Regions from separate parts of the Amphibacillus xylanus NBRC 15112 genome, predicted to be linked through region 2. Evidence: predicted binding sites of a transcription regulator. Region 2 holds the regulator's gene; the other holds the start of a gene.
The links. The regulator Rex, encoded in region 2, represses fermentation and respiration genes when NADH is low (regulators of the CRP and FNR family bind a similar motif). The targets are predictions, from matches to a motif close to TTGTGAAATATTTCACAA.

Region 1: AXY_RS00360 (FAD:protein FMN transferase) is a predicted target of Rex. The motif match lies at 4,632-4,649, and genes of this name have one in related genera.

The regions. Positions count from the first base shown of each region.
Region 1 covers NC_018704.1:69,504-77,098, reverse strand. Annotated here, with positions in the region: gene AXY_RS00380 (energy-coupling factor transporter transmembrane component T family protein) at 1-781, opposite strand, end outside; gene AXY_RS00375 (energy-coupling factor transporter ATPase) at 778-1,635, opposite strand; gene AXY_RS00370 (energy-coupling factor transporter ATPase) at 1,626-2,450, opposite strand; gene menA (1,4-dihydroxy-2-naphthoate polyprenyltransferase) at 2,458-3,399, opposite strand; gene AXY_RS00360 (FAD:protein FMN transferase) at 3,414-4,454, opposite strand; gene AXY_RS00355 (FAD-dependent oxidoreductase) at 4,807-6,669, shown strand; gene AXY_RS00350 (NusG domain II-containing protein) at 6,859-7,281, shown strand; gene AXY_RS00345 (Gx transporter family protein) at 7,309-7,595, shown strand, end outside.
Region 2 covers NC_018704.1:367,400-374,994, reverse strand. Annotated here, with positions in the region: gene AXY_RS02035 (hypothetical protein) at 1-267, shown strand, start outside; gene AXY_RS02030 (hypothetical protein) at 545-757, opposite strand; gene groL (chaperonin GroEL) at 917-2,542, opposite strand; gene groES (co-chaperone GroES) at 2,589-2,873, opposite strand; gene AXY_RS02015 (CPBP family intramembrane glutamic endopeptidase) at 3,090-3,785, shown strand; gene AXY_RS02010 (YdiK family protein) at 3,801-4,004, shown strand; gene AXY_RS02005 (redox-sensing transcriptional repressor Rex) at 4,028-4,672, opposite strand; gene AXY_RS02000 (ABC-F family ATP-binding cassette domain-containing protein) at 4,847-6,784, shown strand; gene tsaD (tRNA (adenosine(37)-N6)-threonylcarbamoyltransferase complex transferase subunit TsaD) at 7,019-7,595, opposite strand, start outside.

The DNA.
Region 1 (7,595 bases), 300 kb from region 2:
CGACCACTCCAATTGTTAAACAGCCCATCAGCACGAGGCTAATTGTATCGCGCATCTGCCAAGATAACCGGCGGAAACTTGAACGCTTCTGACCCGGTTGATAACCTCTTACTTCTAACACATCAGCCATTTCCTCAGCCCGTTTCAATGAACTTGAAAATAGTGGGATAATTAATGGAACTATTTTCTTCATTTGTTCCGTTAGCCGTCCTTCACCAAACTCAACTCCTCTAGCACGTTGAGCATCAAGTACTTTCTGCGTCTCATCTAGTAAATTCGGTATAAAACGTAATGATATTGATAGCATTAATGAAAATTCTGATGTCGAGATCCCAATAAGGCGAAGCGGCTTTAATAGAGCATCAATGGCATCTGTTAAATCGACAGGCTTTGTCGTTAACGTCAAAACTGTTGAGATGAGTATAATTAATACAAATCGATTGAAAGTATAAAAACCTAATAGTAATCCATAACTTGAAATGGCTATCGGTCCTTTACTGACAAATATTGTACCACCTGCTGTAAAGATCACTCGAAAAAAGACAGCCATTAAAATGAGCCATATTAACGGCCTAATTCCTCTTAAGTAGATACGAACTGACACGCCAGTTAATTTAATGACACAAAACACAAATCCAATCATTAATAAATATCCAACAATCGAGTTCACAAAAAATAACAACGCAATAAAATAAATGGCTAAGCATAGCTTTGCTCGTGGATCAAGTTGATGTATTAATGAATTCCCCGGGAAATACCGTCCTAAGATTAATTTGTTCATAATAATTTTTCCTCAATAAGTTGATCAATTAACATAGATTTTGATAGTGAGACTCTTTTAAACTGTATCCCAGTTTTTTGCTCTATTTGTCGTTGCAGATGAACGACATCCGGTAGGTCAAGATCCCACCTTTCCAGCTGACTCTGATTACTAAAGAATGATTCAATCTCTTCATAGCAAACTAATTTACCCTTATCCATTAATAATACATAATCAGCATATTTTAAGACGTCATTCATATCATGCGTCACAACTAAAATCGTCATCGATTCAGTTTGATTTAACGTTTTTAGTAATGAGAAAATTTCCTGTTTTCCTTCTGAGTCTAAACCTGCTCCAGGTTCGTCTAATACTAAAATATCAGGTCTTGTTGCAAGAACACCCGCTAATGCCACACGCCTCTTTTGTCCTCCTGATAATGAAAATGGCGATCTCGATAAAAGATCTTCACTTAACCCGACTTGCTTAAGACTATCTAACACAACTCGATCAACTTGATCACGTGTGAAACCAAAATTTTTCGGACCAAAGGCAATATCATCTGCTACCGTTTCAGCAAAAAGCTGATTCTCAGGAAACTGAAAAACCATCCCGACACGCTTTCTAATCTTATTTAACTCTGAATTCTTAGTTTGTTTATTGATCGTGACTTCTTCAACTTGTACCGATCCTGACGAAGGGATCAATAATCCATTGATTAGTTTAAGCATACTTGTCTTCCCAGCACCTGTTTTTCCTATAACTGCTGAAAATGTCCCCTGAGAGATCTGAAGTGAAAAATCATCAATAATATTCATGGCACGAATTGGGCCTAATTGATAATCAGCTTTAACTTGATCAAATTTTATTTGCATAGCCATTCCACCAATTCATCATTTGTCATATACCTATCGGGCACTTGAATCCCTCGTTGCTTCAGTTTTCTACGGAATTGCTCAGAAAATGGAGGGGTAATCCCCTTATTACGCATAAAAACATCTCGAAGATCACCTTGATCTTTAATTTTACCTTCAGATAGTACAAGTAATCGATCTGCTAATGTTGTTTCAAAATGATCATGTGTAATTGAGATCACAGTTAGCCTATACTGTTGTTGAATCAATTTAAGGTCATATAAGAGCTGTTTTCGACTTTTGGGATCTAACATAATAAACGCTTCATCAAATATCATGATTTCTGGTTCTAGTGCCAACACTCCTGCGATCGCAACTCGTTGCTTTTGGCCACCCGACAATTGAGATGGGTCTTTTTCTCTTAACTCATACATCCCTACTAGCTTTAGAGCTTTCTCTACTCTAATTTTCATCTCTTCGTAAGGTAAGTTTAAATTTTCAAGACTAAAAGCGACATCATCCTGAACAGTTGTGCCAATAAATTGATTATCCGGATTCTGAAACACAATGCCAATCTTTCCTAATAAATTGGATCTGCTTGATTGATCGAAAGACTGTCCATCGACTAGGATTGAACCTGATTCCGGATTTGCTAAACCGACCATTAATCTTGCAAGCGTAGATTTTCCTGATCCATTGGCTCCTAATACCGTTAGCCATTCACCACGCTTTACCGAAAAAGTAACATCCGATAATGCATATTGTTCACTTCTAAGATCATACCGATATGACACATTTTCAAATGTTACGATTTCCTCTTGTCCGTTTCTATTCATCACTTAATCACATCCAAAGTAATGCTATTGATAGCAACACAACTATTGCCCCGTTAATCAGTACTAAGTTTTTTACTGCTACTGAAAATGTTTTATGCTTAATTTGTTCCTTGTTGAAAGCTTTAATATTTTTAAATAACGGAAAAATAATTAGCACAATACCTAATAAAACTACTGGATATATATCTAAAGCTACTGCAACAATAATACTTAAAATGACAAGGATATACAGTAGGTTAAAGAGATAAACCGCGTTCTTTTTCCCAATGTAATAAGGCAAGGTAAAGCGATGGTTTTTAATATCTTCTTCTAAATCGCAAATATTATTGGCTAGCATAAGGTTGGAAATCGTCAACACACTAGGCAAAGAAACCAATGCAATTTCTAACAGCAATAATAGGTTCACATTAAGTTGAGCGATGCCTGCTCCGAAACTGAGATTAGCAATCCCTTCAGTATAAGCATTAATATAAATCGTTAGAAATATAATACCAAAGCCCATTGTCACGCCTGAAAACACTTCCCCTAACGGCATTCGTGACAGTGGAATCGGTCCGAAAGTATAAAAGATCCCAATAGCAAAGCTTAGCATACCGATAAATAACACTAATAAATCTGTTCTGTAAACAAGCCAAATTCCTAAGCCAGTTGATATGATGAGCATCGTCATGATTGTTAACCTAACAAGTGGTAACGGGATGCTCTCCTGACTAATAATGTTATGCTCTCGACGATATTGTTCAGAACTCGCCTTTTTATAATCCATATAGTTATTAATTACTGTTGTTGTTAAATCAAATAAAAGTAGCGCAACAAAGAAAATAAGCGTATTTCTCCAGTCAAAACTTTGATAACGATACGTAACAAATAACGCTCCAATTAAAAACGGGAAGAAGCTTGCTATTTTCGTTTGAATTTCAGCTAGTTTTAAAAACACTTTAAATGACATCTTTATCCTTCTTTCTAATTCTCTATAATCTCAAATTGATCGTTCGTCAATTCGAATTGATCAGCTAAACCTGTACTTAACACAACCTGCCGATCCTTTGTAATGAAAATCGCCTCAGCCCCATCAAAGGATTCAATAAAAGCTTTTCCTTCTTCCAGACCCTTGGCAAATACAACTGTCGATAAAGCGTCTCCGTCAATTGATGCTTTACTTACTATTGTTACACCCGCAATCTCATTATCAAAAGGATATCCTGTAGTTGGATCTAATAAATGGTGATACTTGACCCCATCAACCTCTAGATATCGCTCATATATACCTGATGTAACAATTGACTGATCTGTCGCCTTGATTCCTCCAATAATCTCACCACGTGCTAGAAATGGATTTTGGATTCCTACTGACCATTTATCGCCATTTGAACGATTTCCCATTACAAATATATTTCCACCTAAATCAATAATTGCTGAGGTAACATTTTCAGCAAGAAATAGTTCATGTACCTGATCGGTAATATAGCCCTTAGCAATCGCACCAAAATCAAGTTGCATCCCTTTTTCCATTAAAAATACGGATTGATCTTCCGGGTTCAGTTGAATTTTCTGATCATCTATTAATGGCAATACCTGTTCAATCTCATCTAGTTCTGGTTTTCTCGCATCATCATAGCCAATTCGCCATAAATTCGTTAATGGACCTACCGTGACATCAAATCCACCATCTGATTTTTCACCATAGGCAATACTTTGTTCGATTAAATAATAAAGCTCGTCCGACACTGAAATCGGCTTGACTCCTGCATGTTGATTAATTTGATCAACCTCAGTGCCTTTAATCTCATCACTAATTACATACTCTAATTCTTCAATGAGATCCATTGCCTTTTCAATCACATATTCTTTATCTGCATCATATACGCTTAAATTAACAATCGTCCCCAATAAGAACTTAGTTTGCTTATGTGGCGAATCGAGTAAATTATTCCCATCCGTTGAGCAAGCTGTCAACATGAATAGGCAGATAAATACGACGCATAATAATTTATGTTTAATCATTTAACATATCTCTCCTTAATAGCCGATTTTAAAACATACTAACCAAATCTTATTTAACTATACTAAAATAACATGTTTTGATAATTTTCGAATAATGTTAACAGTTTTTGTTTCTAAATACATGCCTCATTTTAACGTGTTTTATTAGAGAAGTGAATACATTTATCGCCCTTTTTCGTGTTATTTATTTCGCAAATATAAAAACTATGTAAACTTTACACTATTTTTTATATAAAATCTTTAAAAACCCTAGACAAGGCTACAAAACAAGGCTACAATAGTTATCGTTGTTCAGTTATTCACACTGTTTACACTTTGTATTTATAAATTTTTAATAGAGGAGAGGAAAACAATGGCTAACAAAAACATTGTTATCATCGGTGCTGGATATGCTGGTGTCCATGCAGCTAAGAAATTAGCTAAAAAGTTTAAAAAAGATGATTCTATCTCAATTACTTTAATTGACCGCCACTCTTACCATACGATGATGACAGAATTGCACGAAGTAGCGACACATCGCGTTGAACCGGATGCCATTCAGTTTGACCTGCGACGTTTATTTAATCGCACAAAAGTAAATCTTGTCACAGATAATGTGACTCATGTTGATCATGATACAAAAACCGTAAAAACTGAAAACGGTGAGTATCCATTTGATTACTTAATCTTAGGAATGGGTGCAGAGCCAAATGACTTTAAAACTCCAGGCGTTAAAGAACATGCCTTCACATTATGGTCATTTGAAGATGCAATTAGATTAAGATCTCATATTGAAAAAACAGTAGCAGCTGCAGCAGTAGAACATAATGAGGCTAAGCGTCGTGCTATGCTTACATTTGTTGTTTGTGGATCTGGCTTTACTGGAATTGAATTAGTCGGTGAATTTATTGAGTGGAGAGATCGTTTAGCAATAGACAATAAGATTGATCCAGAAGAAATTACTCTATACGTTGTAGAAGCAGCAACAACTATTTTAAACATGCTAGAACGCCGTGAAGCGGATAAAGCAGAAGCATATTTAGTTAAAAATGGTGTTAAAATTTTAAAAAACTCACCAATTGTTGAAGTACGTGAAGATGAAGTAGTTATTATGGATAAATCGACAATTCCAACGTATACATTAGCATGGACAGCCGGTATTCAAGCTAATTCTGATACTGCAGAATACGGTATGGAAAAAGCTCATGCTCGTCGTCTAAAAGTTAATCAGTATATGGAATCTGAACAATATGAAGGTGTCTATGTTGTTGGAGACCTTGCATATTTTGAAGAAGAAGAAGGAAAACCAACACCTCAAATTGTTGAGGCTGCTGAACAAACAGGTTCAACTGCTGCTAAAAATATCATTGCTGATATTACAGGCGGAGAAAAGACTGCTTACGAAGGTAAATACCATGGTATTATGGTATCAATTGGTGCACGCTATGGTGTGGCTAACTTAATGGGTATCCACCTAAGTGGATGGTTTGCAAACTTTGTAAAACACCTTGTGAACCTATTCTACTTATTCACAATTGGCAGTGGATACTACATGTTTAAATATGTACAACACGAATTCTTCCAAACGAGAGACAAACGTAATATATTCCGTAATCTCTTAACACGTTATGGAAATGTCCTTTGGAGCTTACCACTTCGTATATTTGTCGGTGCCTTTTGGTTAGCAGAAGGTGGCGCTAAATTATGGGGTCAGGAAATCTGGCAGAAAGCAACTTCAAGCTTTAGTGACTTACCATTGTTATTTAAAGGTATTGGTGAGGACTCATGGTTACGTACGTCAACTGTAAACATGACATACCCTTGGCTACAAGATCCTACTAGTGGTGCAACAGACGCAGCAACAGATTGGGCAGAGCCTATCTTAAGTGAAATGCCTGGTTGGTTTGCTTGGATCATGGAAATTATGATGCCAAATGTTGAAGTAGCTCTATTTATGCAAAAAATGATGGTATTCATTGAAATCGCGATTGGTCTTGCAATTATCTTTGGTTTATTTACATGGTTAGCTAACGCAGCAAGTGTTGCTTTCCTAACAATGTTTACTCTATCTGCTATGCTTGGTTGGGATAAAGTTTGGGCTCTACCAGCGTCTATCGCTTTAATGAATGGATCAGGTAGAACGTTCGGTCTTGATTACTGGGTAATTCCATATGTTCAAAATAAATTAGGCCGCTTCTGGTACGGAAAAGAACAATCGATCTATCGAGACAAGTAATTGTTTAATTAAATATTTTTAAAATTGATCAGCGAAAGGCTCTTTTATAAAGAGTCTCTCGCTATCTTATTTTTATCATGTATAATTATTATGTTACGACTAATTTTAAGCTTAGACATATGACCCAAAAATTTCGTTCTTTACAAATAATTAACCCTGATAATTATCAGTCTGAAATGGGGGCAGCAAATGAAAGAACTTCTCGATACATTAAAAATTGGCGATTTAATCATCATCATTCTACTCTTATTAATTTCCTTCTCCCCAATTGCCATCTTCACTTGGCAACAAGCACAAATTGATGGAGAGAAGCTAGTTGCTGTTATTTCTTTAGAAAATGAAGTTCTTTATGAAATTAACCTATCTGACCATGAAGGAAATGAAACGTTTGATATCCATACGCATGATCATGAAACGAACACGGTTGAAATCGTTAATGGACAGATTCAAATAAAAAGCGCAACTTGTCATGATCAAGTTTGCGTCAGAACTGGGTTTATTAGTCGAGTTGGACAAACAATCATTTGTTTGCCACATCAACTTGTGATAGAAATCCAAAATTTTGGTGAAGATACTCCTGAACTAGATCAAGTCGACATTATCAGTTCTTAAATGCCTATATATGATGGTGGTGAGTAAATGACTAGAAACCAACGACTTGTTTATATTGCTTTATTAGCGGCTCAAGCTGTTATAATTAGTTTAATTGAACGTTCAATCCCGTCTCCATTTTTCTTTATGCCTGGAGCTAAAATTGGTCTGGCAAATATTATTACATGTATCGCTTTGTATACGTTAACAGTCAAAGATGCTGCCAAAGTTGTACTCATTCGCATTGTACTGGCCACATTACTAGGCGGAACGCTATCTACATTCATTTATAGTGCTACTGGAGCATTATTTAGCTTTATCTCGATGCTTTTCAT
Region 2 (7,595 bases):
ATCGGTGAAGTAACCGAAGATAATCCTGGTATTGATATTTTTAGACTACTAACTTTTATTTTTGAATATAATGATATCCGTACTATGATTTCATCTCGAGGTCCTCGTCAATTGCTTAGGTACGAAAACGAAAATGAGATTGCAGCAGTTCTGAGCAAAGAAATAATAAAAGATATACGTATCATTGATATGAGTGACGAAACTGACTACAGAATAATAGGAAAATCGGTACCTCAAAATAAATGGTATCGAAAAACCATGCTTTAGCAGGTTATATTAGAACAATAAATGCACTCAACACCTGTCTGCTGAGTGCATTTATCTACTTTCTAACATGAACTTATAGCCAACTAATGGCGATTTATAGAACGGAATTCCTTTATTTCGATAATTGAAAGTACCCCACAATAAATTTCTAATGTTCCTCACGTTTCCACCACCTTTACATTTTACCAAAGACTAGTCACTCACTAGCTGAGAGGTAAAGATCACCTCCTAAAAAAGAGCATAAAAATAACACCTACTAATTTTACTTAGTAAATACCTAGTCTATAATCTCTATACTCTTTATCTCATTTTCATACAACTCATATGAGAAGCCAGCACCTGGTTGAGTAACAACCCCGATACTCGCTATTTCTGGATCATTATCAAGAGCTTGAGTGTAATCGATGCAGTCGCCTTCAAATACTTGTCCATCTATATCAATCACTCTTACTCTTTTTCCTGCATATTCCCAAAGCTCCAATACTCTCACCTCAAAGTCTCCATGTAACAAAAGAAATAAAAAAAGAGGCCTCCATTAAATTTTCAAAATTAATGAATGACCTCTAATTTGTAAAATGTTACCCCAATGTTACCCCTACACACATATCCAGTGTAGAAACATTGATTTAACAGGCTTTATGACGCCTGATTACATCATGCCCGGCATTCCGCCCATGCCACCCATATCAGGTGTGCCTGACTTATCTTCTGGGATATCTGCAACAACCGCTTCAGTTGTTAAGAACATAGCTGCAACAGATGCTGCGTTTTGTAGAGCAGAACGAGTAACTTTAGTTGGGTCAACGATACCAGCTTCAATCATGTTTACCCACTCGCCAGTAGCTGCGTTGAATCCAACACCAATTTCTTCTCCTTTTAGACGCTCAGCAACGATTGATCCTTCTAGACCAGCGTTAGTTGCAATTTGACGTACAGGCTCTTCTAGTGCACGTAGAACGATGCTTGCACCAGTTGCTTCGTCGCCTTCAAGCTCAATTCCAGCAACTTTTGAGTAAATGTTCATTAGTGCTGTACCACCACCAGAAACAATACCTTCTTCAACAGCTGCACGTGTTGAGTTTAAAGCATCTTCAATACGAAGCTTACGCTCTTTAAGTTCTGTTTCAGTTGCAGCACCAACTTTAACAACTGCAACACCACCAGATAACTTAGCTAAGCGCTCTTGTAATTTTTCTTTATCAAATTCAGATGTTGTTTCTTCGATTTGAGCACGGATTTGTTGTACACGTGCTGAAATTGTTTCAGGATTTCCTGCTCCATCAACAATTGTTGTGTTTTCTTTTGTAACAACAACTTTAGCTGCGCGACCAAGTTGCTCAATTGATGAAGACTTAAGATCAAGACCTAGATCTTCAGTAATCACTTCTGCACCTGTAAGTGTCGCAATATCTTCAAGCATTGCCTTACGACGGTCACCAAATCCTGGTGCTTTTACAGCTACTGCATTAAATGTTCCACGAAGTTTGTTTACAACCAATGTTGCAAGTGCTTCACCTTCAACATCTTCAGCAATAATTAATAGTGGCTTGCTTTGTTGTACAACTTGCTCAAGTACTGGTAATACATCTTGAATGTTGTTAATTTTCTTATCTGTTACTAAAATATATGGATCTTCAAGCACTGCTTCCATCTTATCTTGGTCAGATACCATATATGGTGAAGTATATCCGCGGTCAAATTGCATACCTTCTACTACTTCAAGTTCAGTGCTGAATCCTCTTGATTCTTCAACAGTAATTACACCATCATTACCAACGCGCTCCATTGCTTCAGCGATTAATTGACCTACTTCTTCGTCATTTGCTGAAATAGCTGCAACTTGAGCGATTGATTCTTTATCTTCAACTGTTTGTGAAATTTTTCTAAGCTCGTCTACTGCAACTTCAACAGCTTTTTCAATTCCACGGCGAACACCGACAGGGTTTGCTCCAGAAGCAACGTTTTTCAATCCTTCTTTAATCATTGCTTGTGCTAAAACTGTTGCTGTTGTCGTTCCGTCTCCTGCAACATCGTTAGTTTGTGAAGCTACTTCTGAAACAAGTTGTGCTCCCATATTTTCGAAACGATCTTGTAATTCGATTTCTTTAGCAATTGTAACACCATCGTTTGTAATTAATGGTGAACCAAAGCTTTTATCTAAAACAACGTTACGACCTTTAGGTCCTAATGTTACTTTTACAGCATTTGCTAATGTATCTACACCGCGAAGCATTGCTTGACGTGCATCTTCACTGAATTTAATGTTTTTTGCCATTGATAAATCCTCCTATTAACTAAGTATTTATTTAATCTGCTTTTAATTATCCAATTACAGCTAAAATATCATCTTCACGTAGAATTAAGTAATCTTTACCTTCATACTTTAATTCTGTACCTGCATATTTAGCAAAAATAACAAGGTTCCCTTCTTCTACTTCTGGAGTAATTTTGGAACCGTTATCTGCTACTCGACCTGATCCAACTGAAACTACTCGGCCTTGTTGTGGCTTTTCCTTTGCTGTGTCAGGTAACACAATACCACTTGCTGTTTTTTCTTCTTCTTCTACAAGTTCAATAATGATACGATCTCCTAATGGTTTTAACATACTAAAAACCCTCCTCCATTGAATTAAACGTTTTTTAGCACTCGCCAACATTGAGTGCTAACACCACTATTATAATAATAAATTTATTTTCAATATGCAAGCAAAGTGATAATTTTTTTATTAATTAATTTTACTTATAACATGTTGGTGTTAATTGTCTAGTTATTTTGTGTTAGAATACGTATATTGGTGTTTTTGAAAGGAAGGAGTATATCTATGACTAAACGTTATTTGGGAATTATCTTTACTTATCTATTTGCCCAGTTATCTCCGGTACTTGTAGCAAAATTATTACTACCTTTTGACCTTGATGCAGATAGTCATAATCAGATTATAATGAACTGGCAGGTATTTATCTTTTTAGTTGCCGTATTTGTGTCAATTCTTCTATTGAATAAGAAAGATCAAATAAGTGATCAAAGTCGTTCTAGTGATACGATGACTTTTGTTTGGATTGTAATAGGATTCTTTATGGCACTATTTGGTCAAGCGCTAGGTAACTTACTGTATATGCTAATATTTGGGTCTGTTGAACAATCACAAAATACAGCTCAGATTATGGAAATTGCTCGTGCTTATCCGATCTTCATTATCATCGTAGCAATCGTCGGTCCGATTCTTGAAGAAATTATCTTTCGAAAAATTATCTTCGGTGAGCTCTATAAACGCTCAAACTTTTGGATTGCTGGGGTCATTTCTGGATTAATTTTCGCAGTTATACATAACGACTTTACCCACATTCACCTTTACTTTATAATGGCTTTTGTGTTTGCATTTGTATATGTAAAATCAAAGCGAATTATTGTGCCGATAATGGCACACGTCTTGATGAATACATTTGTTGTCATTGTGCAACTGACATTACCACCAAATGTTATTGAACAAGTCAACTTTATTCAGATGTTTTTATAGGAGGATAATCTAGTTATGCGAATTGTTTCACCATTAAGGGGGGCAATGTTTCATTTTATTATGGGAGCATTATTTATTTATTTTGCTTACCATTCTATTACTGAAACAGTTCTCGATCCTTTAACGCTATTTTTAAGCGTTCTAGCAACGCTAGAAGTAGGAATAGGGATTCGATTATTGCAATTTTATTTAAAAATTAAGCGAAATCAAAAAAAATAAACAACAAGCATAGGACTTGTTGTTTATTTCTTTTCAAGTGGATAATGTTCAACAAAATAAAGTAGTGATTGAAGCTCCACTGTTAAATCAATATGATGGACGCGAACATCTGCAGGAACTGTAAGTCGCGCAGGAGTAAAGTTCAATATTCCTTTTACGCCTGCTTTAACTATTACGTCAGTAACACTTTGTGCTACATGTCCAGGAACAGTTAATATGGCTACGTCAATGTCGGATTCGGATAGTGATTGGTCTAACTTTTCAACATCTTCTACCATTACATGACCAACCTCTTTACCGATTAAATCAGGATTAGCATCATATGCTTTAGCAATTTTCGTATTATTGCTTTTTGAAAAATTGTAGTGTAAAAATGCAGTACCTAAGTTTCCGACCCCGATTAAAGCGACATTTGATTCATTGTCTTGATTTAATGTCTTACGGAAAAATTCTAATAAGTACTCAACGTTATAACCATAACCCTTTCTTCCTAAAGCACCGAAATAGGAAAAGTCTCGTCTAATTGTTGCCGAGTCAACTTTAACTGCTTCGCTTAATTCTTTAGATGATACTCTTGTTTTACCCTGTAGATGAAGATTATTAAGAAAACGATAGTATAACGGTAATCTTTTTGCCGTAGCTTGAGGGATATTGTTATTAATTTCCATTACTTAGACTCCTTCTTTAATATAATCTTTGTTCACTGTTGATCATAGTCTCTATAATTAGTGTAACAAATTATTGATCGAAAGTCTTATAAAATTATTTTTTATTATTACATAGATTTTGCTTACTCTTTCAGCAAATGATACGATAAATTGAGATAGATGAGGTGAATTGCTATGATTTTATTACAAATTAACCAATTAGTAAAACGATTTGGTGCTGAAACTATTTTAAACAATATTAAGTTAGAAGTGAAGGCCAATGATAGAATTGCTATAGTTGGCCGAAACGGATCTGGTAAATCAACATTACTAAAAATTATCGCCGGTATTTTGCCCTATGATGAAGGAACAATTCATCGTTCAAAAGATGTCACGATGGGTTACTTAGATCAACATACGGGACTTGAAACAAAAGAGACAATCTGGAATGAGATGAAGAGTGTCTTTAATGAGTTAATTGAAGAAGAAAAAGCTTTACGTGAAATGGAAGCAAAAATGGGTGATCCTGATTTATTAAATGATCCATCACGTTATCAACAATTACTTAATCAATATGATAATAGACTACAAAGTTTTAAAGATAATGGCGGCTATCAATATGAATCTGACATAAAAACGATTTTAAATGGCTTAAATTTTGCAGATTTTGATTTTAATACGCCAATATATGAATTAAGTGGCGGGCAAAAGACTCGTCTTGCTTTAGCAAAGCTATTGTTATCTAAACCTGATTTATTAATATTAGACGAACCGACAAACCATTTAGATATTACTACATTATCATGGTTAGAGCAATTTTTACGTAGTTACCATGGTGCTATCGTCATTGTATCTCACGACCGTTATTTCCTTGATCATACAGTTGATATTATATATGAAATTGCACATCAACAGTCGAAAAAATATCACGGAAATTATACAAAATACTTAGAACAAAAAGCACTCGATTATGAGCGTGAATTTAAAGCATATGAAAAACAACAGTCTGAGATTCAGCGTATGGAAGAGTTTGTTCAGCGCAACTTAGTGAGAGCATCAACGACAAAAAGAGCACAAAGTAGACGTAAACAGCTGGAAAAAATGAATCGATTAGATAAGCCTAAAGGTGAAGAGGGACAGGCTTCATTTAGCTTTGATATAAAACAGCGCAGTGGTAATAATGTGTTAAAGGTAGAGAACTTATCATTTAGATATCCTAATGAGGAAAAAAATATTTTTTCTAACTTGAACTTTACTGTTAACCGCCAGGATCGTATTGCTCTAGTGGGTCCTAATGGTGTCGGTAAGACAACATTGTTAAAAACATTAATTTCAGAGCATCAAGCAACTACTGGTTCATTAACTTTTGGGACCAATGTTGAAGTAGGCTATTACGATCAGGAGCTTGCAAGGCTTGATTCACGAAAAACAGTACTGATGGAATTATGGGATGAGTTCCCGCACGTAAATGAACAAGAGATTCGGACTGTTTTAGGGAATTTCTTATTTTCTGGTGAAGACGTACTTAGCCCTGTCGCGACATTAAGTGGTGGAGAAAAAGCACGTCTAGCATTAGCAAAGCTGATGATGAAGCAATCTAATTTGCTTATTCTTGATGAGCCGACAAACCATTTAGACTTAACGAGTAAAGAAATCTTAGAAGCTGCACTAATTGATTTCCCTGGTACAATTATTTTTGTTTCTCACGATCGATACTTTATTAACGAGATTGCAACACATGTTTATGAATTAAGTCATGATGGCATAACAGTATACTTAGGTGATTATGATTACTATGTATCGAAAAAACAAGAACAAGAAGAAATAGAAGCATTAAATCAAGAAAAAGTTAACACAAAATCGGTAACACCTGAACCAAAGACTAATTACCATGAAGAAAAGCAGCGAAAGCAATTAGAACGCAAACGATTAAGACGGATCGAAGAAATTGAGATAGAAATTGAAGCATTAGAAGAAAAAATTGCTGAAAATGAGTTAGAGCTTATCAAACCTGAAGTTTATCAGGATCATGAAAAAGCATTAGAACTAACTACCGCTAATCAAGAATTAACTGATAAGATTGAAGAACTCATGCAAGAGTGGGAAGCTTTACATGAGCATTCAGAAATTTAAAACTAAAAAAGAGATTATTTGAAGGTCATTATTCATTCATCACCTTCAAATAATCTCTTTTTATTTTATCCACAATTTCAGCCTTGATAATTCAATACATTAACATAGTTATCAACATTATCCACAGATTTTTCATTAGTTATCCACTGATTATGTGCACAGATTAGTTATTAATAGATCTGACTTTGAAAGAGTTATGCACATACCTGTAGATAACTTGTGTATAATTCATACCTAGCGAGCACCATACATTTCTAAATCTAGGGCTGGATTTGCGTTCATTGACCAATCTGTATTTAATCCTTTTTCATAATCAATCATTGCGGCAGCACCAATCATTGCTGCATTATCTGTACATAAAGCAAGTGGTGGGATTGATAATTTAATTAATTGATCATTGAATCTTTCTTTTAGTGCTGTTCTTAAACCTTGATTTGCTGCAACACCACCAGCAACAATCACGTGTTTAACTTGATACTTTTCAGCTGCTTTATACGTTTTTTCAACTAGAACTTCCACAACACTTGCTTGAAAGCTTGCTGCGATATCTTTTCGATCTAGTTCAATACCTTTTTGATTGGCATTATGAAGCGTGTTAATAACAGCTGACTTTAATCCACTAAAACTAAAATCAAATGAATCTTCTTCTAACCATGCTCTAGGGAAATTCAAGTTATCCTCACCTAATTGGGCAAGGCGATCAATTTCCGGTCCACCTGGATACGGTAAATCCATTGTTCGCGCTACTTTATCATAGGCTTCACCAGCAGCATCATCTCTTGTCTCTCCAATCACTTCAAAGTGTCCATGC